DNA from 3 places in the Micromonospora jinlongensis genome. Region 2 is predicted to be linked to each of the others. Evidence: riboswitches for the same ligand, from Rfam matches in the RefSeq annotation. Region 2 holds a riboswitch; each other region holds the start of a gene.
What was found. A riboswitch is a leader RNA that binds a small molecule or an ion and turns the genes downstream of it on or off. The one in region 2 is predicted to bind cyclic di-AMP.

Region 1 (3,268 bases), 2.2 Mb from region 2:
CCCGGCTCGGTGAGGCCGCCCTGGTGTCGCTGCTCGGGTCCGGCGCCGGCAGGCACCTGCACGCCCTGGCGCACAACCGCGATCCTCGCTCGGTGCAGGTCGGCCGCCGACGCGGCTCGATGGGCGCGCAGCATGCGCTGAGTCGTACCCCGCACGCCCCGGCGGAGCTGGATGCCATCCTCGCCGGCCTGGTCGACCGGGTCAGCCGCCGCATGCGGGCAGCGGGACGGTCCGGTCGCACTGTGGTGTTGCGGCTGCGGTTCGGCGACTACACCCGGGCGACCCGCTCGCACACCATCGGCAAGGCGACCGCCGACACGACGCCGCTGCTCGCCGCCGCGCGCACGTTGCTGCGAGCCGCGTTGACCGAGATCGATCGTCGGGGTGTCACCCTGATCGGTGTCTCGGTGGGCAACCTGGACGACAACCCCGTGCAACCGGAGCTGCCGTTTCACCGCGATCCGGGCGCGGAGTTGGACGCTGCGGTGGACGCGGTCCGCGACCGGTTCGGCTCAACGGCGCTGACCCGAGCGGTCCTGCTCGGCCGGGAGCCGGGCGTCGAGATGCCGCTGCTGCCGGATTGACCGATCTGCGTGCGGCGTCCCGGCGACCGCTGCGACCGGAGACACATCACAGCAGGTCGGCGGTTTAGCCGGCGGCTGGCGGGTGACCCTTGTGGGGTACAGCCTGACAAGGGGGGACCCACAATGTCCGACGACGACACCAGCAACCGGCCGAGTCGCACTGCCGAGCGGCCGCACGACGTGACCGACCCGCTGCTCTGGCAACTGGCGATCGACGTGCTGAGCGCCCACGAGCCGGACGACGAGGGTCAGTGCCGCAACCTTCAGTGCGCCGGGCAGTCCTGGCCGTGCGCGGCCCGCGCCGGCGCGGAGCAGTCGATACGACTGGCCCGCAGCACACCGGCCCCCGCCGACGAGACCATCGACGACGACAGCGAGCAGCGCGGCACGGGCTGGTCCGGGGAGAGCAGCGCGCCGGCTCCCCGCTGGGGCTGGAACGCCGGTCCGGTCACCTCGCAGCGAGGGCCGAAGACATCCGCCTCCGCGGCGTGACGGCTTCCCCCCGGGGTACGAGCGCTCGGGCTGATGGGCATCACACGTACGAACGCTCGGCCGGTGACCCGGCCGAGCGTTCGTACGTGATCCGTCAGAGGCTGAGCCGCTGACGCGGGAAGACCGTCAGAGGCTGAGCCGCTGCCCCGGGAAGATCAGACCCGGGTCGGCCCCGATCAGCTGCCGGTTGTGCTCGTAGAGCGCCTGCCAACCGCCGGTCACCCGGTGGCTGTCAGCGATCTCCGACAGGGTGTCGCCCGGCTTGACCAGGTAGGTCTGGCCGCTCGAGGTCGGCGCGGTGCGCTCGTGGTTGCGGGTCGCCGGCTGCTCCCGCCGCGAGGGCCGCTCCTGCTGCTCGGTGGGCTTCGCCGTGGACTTGGCGGTGGACTTCTGCGTGGACTTCGTCGACGGCTTCGCGGCGGAGCCGCCCTTCTTGCCGCAGGTCGGCCATGCGCCGATGCCCTGCCCGTCGAGCACCTTCTCGGCGATGGCGATCTGCTCGCCGCGGCTGGCCAGGTCGGCGCGGGCGGCGTACTTCTTGCCGCCGTAGCCGGCCCAGGTGCCCTGGGAGAACTGCAGGCCGCCGTAGTAACCGTTGCCGGTGTTGATCTTCCAGTTGCCGCCGGACTCGCACTGGGCGATCGCGTCCCAGTTGACCGCGGCCTGCGCGGGGGCGGCCGGGCCGAAGAGGGCGACAGCACCGGTGACCGCACCGACGGCCAGGGTGCCGACGGCGAGGCGGCGGGCGGTGACCCGTCGGTGACGGGGCGTGTAGACAGACGTCATGTGAACTTCCTCCACGCCGGCGAGGTGAGCTGTCGGGTTCGGGCCGAGGAGCCCGGCCGCACGATGGCGGCTTCACCCCGAGGTGACGTGCACCGAGGAACGTTTGGGTCCCCCGCTCCTGCCCTGGTGACTGGGTTCCGCCGACCGGGGGCAGGATTTGGCGTTGCCGGCCGTGGTGTCCGCAGTGGCGAACCCGACCGACGTTAGGCACGGTCGGTGACGATCGCCCAACCCCTGTGAAGTTCTTCACCGGGGCGCGCTGGACGGTTCGCTCAGCGGTTGCGGGCCTGCCGTCTCTGTGCAGTGACCACGATGGACCGTTTGCGATCAGGTGCCCGCAGAGGTGGCCGGCCGGCGGGGTCCGCTGCGCGGGAGGCCCGCCGGCCGGAGGGGTACGCCAGCTACAGGGTGCGCGCCAGCCGGTCGGCGAGCGTCCGGGTGAAGCGGGCCGGGTCGGTCAGCTCACCGCCCTCGGCGAGCACCGCCAGGCCGTAGAGCAGCTCGGCGGTCTCGGTCAGGGCCATCTGGTCGCTGCCCTGCTCGTGGGCCTTGCGGAGCCCGGACACCAGCGGGTGACCGGGGTTGATCTCCAGGATCCGCTTGGTCGGGGGAACCTCGTGCCCCATCGCCCGGTACATCTTCTCCAGAGTTGGGGTGAGGTCGTGGGCATCGCCGACGACGCAGGCGGGCGAGGTGGTCAGTCGCGACGACAGACGCACCTCCCGGACACTGTCGGTCAGGGTGGTGCCCAGCCAGTCGAGCAGGGCGGCGAACTCCTGACGCTGCTGCTCGCGCTCGGCCTCGGCCTGCTGCTTCTCCTCGTCGGTGTCCAGGTCGATCTCGCCCTTGGCGATGGACCGCAGCGGCCGACCGTCGTACGCGCCGACCCGCTCGACCCACACCTCGTCGACCTGGTCGGTGAGCAGCAGCACCTCGTGGCCCTTGGCCCGGAACGCCTCCAGGTGCGGCGAGTTCTCGATGGCGGCCCGGGACTCGCCGGTGGCGTACCAGATGTCGCTCTGGCCGTCCTTCATCCGTGAGACGTAGCCAGCCAGGTCGGTGGGCTCGGCGGGGTCGTGGGTGGAGGCGACCGACAGGAGGTCCAGCAGGGTGTCGCGGTTGTCCGTGTCGTCGATCAGCCCTTCCTTGACCACCGCGCCGAACTCGGTCCAGAAGGTGCGGTACCGCTCGGCGTGGTTGGCCTTGAGGTCCTTGACCGTGGCGAGGATCTTCTTCACCAGGCGACGGCGGACGGTCTGGATCTGCCGGTCCTGCTGGAGGATCTCGCGGGAGATGTTCAGCGACAGGTCGTGCGCGTCGACCACGCCCTTGACGAAGCGCAGGTAGGTCGGGACCAGCGCCTCGCAGTCGTCCATGATGAAGACACGCTTGACGTAGAGCTGGAC
Region 2 (3,268 bases):
GTCGGCGCCACGCTGCACGGCGATGCCGAGGGTGAGCAGCACCAGGTCGGCGCCGAGCCAGCCCAGCGAGGTGACCAGGTGCAGGGTGAGCAGCCCCTTGCGGGCGGTGGGTGGGATCCGAGGCATACCGCGATGCTGCCCGCCGACCGCCGCCGGGTCGTCCGACGAGCGACGACATCATGGGTACGCCCGGCGACGTAGCCCGGTCGGACAGCGCTGCCCGGACGAACGTGATGCCTGTGAGTCATCTTGATGACTCACAGGCATCACGCCCTTCGGGGAACGGCCGGATCAGTAGACCGACAGGTGCACGTGGTTGGTGTGGTCGGTGGACGGGGTGCCGCCCGCCCCGCTGTACGACTTCCACCCGCTGCTGGGCAGCCAGATCTGTCGGTACCAGATCACGTACAGCACGGCGAGCCGGTCGGCGTTGCGGATGAAGTACGCCGCCAGGTTGTTGCCGTAGGTCTTGTCGCCGCCGGTGGCGTTCCCGCCGAAGCCGCCCGTCTGGGCCGCGAAGTCGCAGGCCCGGCCCTTCGGGTGTTCGCCGGAGCCGCTGGGGCGGTGGCAGGAGACGTACCGGGTGAAGCCGGCGGCCTTTGCCTGGTTGAGGGCGTGCAGGGTGCGCGGGGTGATGCAGCCGTTGGCCGGCGTGGGGTCGTTGACGCTGCACGTCTCCGACGGCCAGGAGCCGTCGGAGTTGCGCGGCGCGGCCTTCGCGTTGGCGGCGGAGGTGCCCCGGTTGGAGCCGGTGTCGGCGGCGGCCTGCGGCTTGGGGGTGGTGGCCACGGTCAGGGCCCGTTCGGCCTGCTCCTTGCGCTTGGCCATCACCGCGACCTGCTTGCGCTGCTCGTTGATCTCACCGTTCAGGGCGACCTGGGTGCGGTTGGCCTGGTCCTTGCTGCTGAGCAGGTCGCGCAGCACCCGGTCCTCGTTGGCGGCCACCGCGTCCAGTGCGGCGGCCCGGTCCATGAAGCCTTCCGGGCTGTCGCTGTTGAGCAGCGCCGACACCGCGCTGAGCCGGCCGGTGCGGTACGCGACGCCGGCGATCTCGCCGACCTTGCCGCTGCGTTGGTTGAGCTCGACCTCGATGGTCTTCAGCTGGGTGGTGAGCTGCTGCTGCCGCTGCACCGAGGCGTCCAGGGCGCGCTTCGCGTCCAGGTAGCCCTTGCTGGCCGCCTCGAGTTGGGCTCGCAGCGCGGGGGTGCCGCCCTCCTCGTCGGAGTCGGGTGCGGCGGCCCGCAGGCCGGTCGGGGGAGCGGCCGAGGCGGTGCCGGCCGGGAGCGCGACGCCGAGGGCGAACATCGCGACGATCAGGGCCGCCAGTCGGGCGGCGGGTGGTCGTGCTGGTGCCACTGTGCATGTCCTTCCGTCAGCCGCCGACCGGGTTAGCTGACGGGTTCGGGACGGAAGATCCCTACCGCTGACGCGGATGCACCCCAGGTACGTGGTTCCCCGGTTCGCCCTCGCGGGCGATTAGGCGACGACCACCACCGGCGCCGGGAGGGCGCCGCCTGGTGGAGGTCGGGACCGAGCCTACCGGTGCCGGTGGGGCGGCTGCAGCGAATGTGACGGACGGTGCGTGCGTCGTCACGAGGAACTGCTGTCACCACTCGATCGAGCCACACGCTCCGGAGGCGGCACCCGGCTCGATCTGCAACGTCGCGTGCTCGATCCGGAAGTCGTCGTGCAGGGCCGTACGCGCGGCGGTGAGCACCGCGCCGACCTCCGCCCCGGGCGCCATGGTCAGGTGTGCGGAGGCCACGTCCATGCCGGAGGTGAGCGTCCAGACGTGCAGGTCGTGCACCTCGACCACACCGGGGACCGCGGCCAGCCGGTCGTGCACGGCGGTCACCTGGAGGTGCTCCGGGGCGGCCTGCACCAGGATGCGGACGGCGGCGCGCGCCAGCCGCCAGGTGCGCGGGAGGATGAACACGCCGATGGCGACGGCGACCAGCGGGTCGGCCCACCACCAGTCGGTGACGGTGATGAGCAGTGCGGCGCCGATCACGCCGACCGAGCCGAGCAGGTCGCCGAGCACCTCCAGGTAGGCGCCCTGGAGGTTGATGCTCTCCTTGGCTCCGGCGCGGAGCAGGGCGAAGGCGGCGATGTTGGCGAGCAGGCCGAGCACGGCCACCGCGAGCATCGGGCCGGCGATGACCTCGTGCGGGTCGCCGAAGCGGCGGATCGACTCGATCACCACGTAGATCGCGACGCCGGAGAGCAGGACGGCGTTGGCCAGCGCGGCGAGCACCTCGAGTCGGTAGAGCCCGAAGGTGCGCTGCGGGTCGCCGGTGGCCCGCCGGGTCGCGGTGATCGCGGCGAGCGCCATCCCGATGCCGAGCACGTCGGTGAACATGTGCCCGGCGTCGGAGAGCAGGGCGAGCGAGCCGGTGTGCAGGGCGGCCACCGCCTCGACCACCATCAGGGTGGCGAGCAGCCCGAATGCCGCCCAGAGGCGGCCCCGGTGCTGGTGTGCGGCATTGGCGACGGACCCGTGGTGGTGGTCATGACCTGCGCCCACGAGAACCACCCTCCGCCGCCAGCCGGGACCCGGTCAAATGTATGTTCACATCGCTATGTATGCAAGTGTAGGGGCGGCAACTCTCGCCGGCGGCTCGCCAGCACGGATCAGCCCGTCGGGTCGATGGTGGTGAGGCGCTGCGTGGCCCGGGAGAGTGCCACGTACAGGGTGCGCACCCCGGCACCCGGATCCGCCCGGATCTCGCTCGGGGCGACCAGCACGACCCCGTCGTACTCCATGCCCTTTGCCTCCAGGCTGGTGACCACCTGGAGCCTCGGCGCGCCGAGTGCGGCGACCCAGCCGGCGACCTCGTCGCGGCGGGGGACCGGCGTGATCACGCCGACGGTGCCCTCCACCTCGGCCAGCAGGCCTGCGGCCGCCTCCACCGTCGCGGTCTCCAACCCGGTCGGGGGCACCACCAGCTCGACCGGGTCGACCCCGGTGGAGCGGACGGCGGTCGGCAGCGGCAGGTCAGGGTAGAGCCGGCGGATCTCCGCAGCCGCCACCGCGAAGATCTCCGAGGAGTTGCGGTAGTTGGTGGTGAGCGTGAAATCGTGCCGCTTGCGCCGACCCAGCGCCTGGTCCCGGGCCCGGTCCAGCTCGTCGGGGTCGCCGGTCCACGCGGTCTGGGCGGGGTCGCCGACCACCGTCCAGGAGGCCAGACGGCCACGTCGACCGACCATCCGCCACTGCATCGGTGAGACGTCCTGCGCCTCGTCCACGACCACGTGCGCGTAGTCCCGG
Region 3 (3,268 bases), 3.7 Mb from region 2:
CGGCCCTGAGCGCCCCCGCGCTCGGCACGCCCCCGAGCGGCCCCGCGCGGGGCACCGAGGCGGTCGCGGCGGCCGACCGGGTCCTGCGTGTCTACAACAACAACATCGAGAACCTGGTGGTGAACAACTCCGACGGGAGCTGCACCCGCATCTCCGGACCGGACCACCTGACCTCGATCCTGGTCGACGACGCCGGTCGTACCGGCACCAGCGGCGTGGTCGCGCCCGACATCCTGATCGTGCAACAGGTACGCGGGACCGGCCAGGCCGAGGCGTACGCCGACCAACTGTCGGCGAAGTTCGGCTACCCGGCGGGCAGCTACGGGGCGATCGTGGCGTGGAGCGACCCGGAGCCGTGGGGCAGCACGCACAAGTGCAGTTCCCAGTTGCTCGGGGACCTCAAGAAGAAGCAGACCAACGGCATCATCTGGAACAAGCGGACGCTGAGCCTGGCCAGCGGCGACGTCTCGAAATACTGGAGCGCGGGCTGGCTCAGGCCGGGCACGGCGTACGCCAACGGCGCCGGATGCACGCTGTACAAGCCGCCGAACAGCGACCCGGACAGCACCGACTTCTACAAGTGGAAGCGGACCAGCGCCATCGCGGCCCGGTTCACCATCAAGGCGACCGGCACGAGTGTGTTCGCCGCGACCATGCACCTGCCCCAGGAGAACCGGCAGAACGCCTGCGCCGGTGACGGGGACCGGGGCATCGCCAACACCGGCATCCACCTCGGCGCGGACGCGACCAGCCTGCTGAACGCGTCCACGATCCGCGTCGTGGGCATCGACGCGAACCGTACGGGCATCGGGGCCGGCACGTTGAGCGGCTACGGCATGACCGGTTACGGCTCGAAGGCCACCAGCGGCTCCAGCAAGATCGACTATCTCTTCCTGAACGGCGGTGTTCAACCGTCCACGATCGACCACACCGTCGGCGGGACGAAGTCGAACCACCTCGCGCTGTACGGCTTCATCGCGTACTGACGGCACGGACGAAGACGCCGCGGGCGCCGGCCCCTTGTGGGGGACGGCGCCCGCGGCGGTCCAGCGTGCCTGGGTCAGGCGGAGTAGCCCCGGCTCGCGATCCAGTTGGCCAGGTTGATCGTGGTGATCCAGTACGACGCGTCGGCCGGGTTCGCCGAGTCGGCGATCCGTACGGTGCGGCCGTTGTCCTTGTAACCCACGACGGCGATGTAGTGACCGCCACCGTAGGAGTGCCAGCCGCCAGCGGTGTCGGTGGCGTCGCCGACGACGTTGGCGACCACGCCACGGCCATCGGTGATGGCCTTGACCACGTCGGCCTGCAGCTGGTCCATCTGGGCCGGGCTGGGCGCGCCGGCGAACATCCGGGTCCGGTACGGGGAGCCCTTCACCTCGGCGTTGAGCACCCGGGTGGTGTCCAGGGCCGAGTTGGTGCCCATCTCGGTGGTGCCCAGCTCGGCGCCGAGCTCACCCTGGGTGCGGTCGATTCCGGCGGCGCTGAGCGCGTTACGGGTGGCTGCGGGGCCGCAGTTGTAGTACGTGTTCTGCGCCTCGTAGTCGTAGTCGAGCACCTTGGTCGCCGGCGGCTTCGGCCGCTCCGGCTTACGGGTCAGGTCGGGGTTGCTGCTGGCCTTGGCGGCGGGTGACGCGGCGGTGGTGGCCGGGGCTGCGGTGGTCGGCGCGGCGCTGGCCGACGGGGACGCCTCGCGCACCTCGCCGCGGGAGGCGGCGACGTCGCTGCGCATCTCGGCGACCGTGGTCGCGGTGCGCTGGCCGGCCGGCGCGTCGTCGGCGGTGGTGAGCAGGGCGCCGGTGGTGGTGGCGATGGCGAGGGCCGCGGCGGAGGCGGCAACGATCTGGTACGGACGCTCGGTGGTGAGGCGGCGGAGCTGACGCTTCAGGGTGTGCTTCACGGGGTCCTCCACGGATCGGGGGGAGAGCGGCACACCGGGGCCGGACCGGCATCCGGGCAGGCGCCAGCGCGCGGACGATGGTCCGCGGATGGTGAACCGCTCAGGGGAACGCCCGGCGCGGCCGGGCGGTTAGGCGATGACCCGGGGGGGTCAGCTCACCGTCACTGGACGAATGAGCGGGGGCACCGCTACGCCGTGGAGGCGAAGGAACAACCGAGGGGTGGAAAGGTGCTGCACGAGGATGGAACTCCTTCCGACACCGCCTACCGGGTTAGCTGACGGATTCGGGCGGGAAGATCGCCCTACCGCGGGCCGTGGCTCGCGGATTCACCCCGGACTTACTGATGGGTCCCCGGTTCGTTAAGCACGATTGAGCGGGTCGGCGCGGCGTCGCCTCTTGCGATCGGTTACCGCACCGGACGGGACGACACTACTGGGCCGTCCACACCCTGCCAAGCCAGGTTCACCTGCGTAAACCCGAATTCACGCGGCAATTTCTGCGCGTATTGCCGATGACGTGACTCGATGGGACAAGCGGTTACGGCGACGCCAACGGGCGACAACCGGACAGGTCGTCGAGAATGCGGCCACAATCACGGGAACAATCGGGCCGATCGCGCCGGACGACCGATTCGGCATCGGCGTGACCCGGCTCACGTCACGGATCGGGCTCAACTCGCCCGGGCCGGGCGCCACCGTGCCACGACGGCGGGTCGGAACACCCCGGTCGCCGCCCGGCGAGCGGGCAGCGGGGCCGGTCGCAGCCGGGCCGCCGCCGCGTACGCCTCAGCGGTGAGGACGCGCGCCGACTCGGCGGCCAGCTCCGCGTCGCGCCACGCGGCCCGCTCCCGGGTGGCGGCAGCGTCGTAGTCGGCCAGTCGCGCGTCCCGGATCGCCCGGCTGAGCAGCACCTCCTGCTCGACCGGATGCCGCCGGGGATCCCAGCCGCGCCGGTGGGCGAACACGTCGCCGAGCTGCGCCATGGTCAGGTCGCCCCGCCAGTACGCCGCCATCGCCGCCCGGTGCAGATAGCGCTCCCGGGCGGCGTACTCGGCGGGGGTGTGGGGGGTGCAGGGGGTGGGTAGCGCCCCGGCACCCGCGAAGCGACGGGCGGCGGTGTCCGCCTCGTCGTACTTGGCCCAGGCCCGCTCCATCTCCTCCTGAGCGGTCAGCCAGGCAACACGTCGCCGCTGTGCGGTCCTGGCCGCGCCGGCCGCGGCGACGGCCACCTCCTCGGCGTACCGGTGCAGGTCGACGGCTTCTGCGGCGGCCACCTCCCGAGCGGTGGGCACGGCTGGGAGCGGATCACCAGTGGGCCGGTCCCGCTCCGGGCGGGCAACCAGCAGGGCGAGCAGACCCAGGGTCAGCAGG

Region 1: another riboswitch for cyclic di-AMP. It lies ahead of HNR22_RS02025 (LysM peptidoglycan-binding domain-containing protein); the one in region 2 lies ahead of HNR22_RS11820 (coiled-coil domain-containing protein).
Region 3: another riboswitch for cyclic di-AMP. It lies ahead of HNR22_RS29050 (C39 family peptidase); the one in region 2 lies ahead of HNR22_RS11820 (coiled-coil domain-containing protein).

Annotation. Positions count from the first base shown of each region.
Region 1 covers NZ_JACCHK010000001.1:585,673-588,940, reverse strand. Annotated here, with positions in the region: gene dinB (DNA polymerase IV) at 1-584, shown strand, start outside; gene HNR22_RS02030 (hypothetical protein) at 708-1,076, shown strand; gene HNR22_RS02025 (LysM peptidoglycan-binding domain-containing protein) at 1,203-1,862, opposite strand; cyclic di-AMP (ydaO/yuaA leader) riboswitch at 1,863-2,034, opposite strand; gene htpG (molecular chaperone HtpG) at 2,264-3,268, opposite strand, start outside.
Region 2 covers NZ_JACCHK010000001.1:2,760,936-2,764,203, reverse strand. Annotated here, with positions in the region: gene HNR22_RS11825 (hypothetical protein) at 1-126, opposite strand, end outside; gene HNR22_RS11820 (coiled-coil domain-containing protein) at 292-1,356, opposite strand; cyclic di-AMP (ydaO/yuaA leader) riboswitch at 1,362-1,493, opposite strand; gene HNR22_RS11815 (cation diffusion facilitator family transporter) at 1,607-2,524, opposite strand; gene HNR22_RS11810 (HelD family protein) at 2,632-3,268, opposite strand, start outside.
Region 3 covers NZ_JACCHK010000001.1:6,445,109-6,448,376, reverse strand. Annotated here, with positions in the region: gene HNR22_RS29055 (hypothetical protein) at 1-986, shown strand, start outside; gene HNR22_RS29050 (C39 family peptidase) at 1,061-1,909, opposite strand; cyclic di-AMP (ydaO/yuaA leader) riboswitch at 2,143-2,284, opposite strand; gene HNR22_RS29045 (hypothetical protein) at 2,569-3,268, opposite strand, start outside.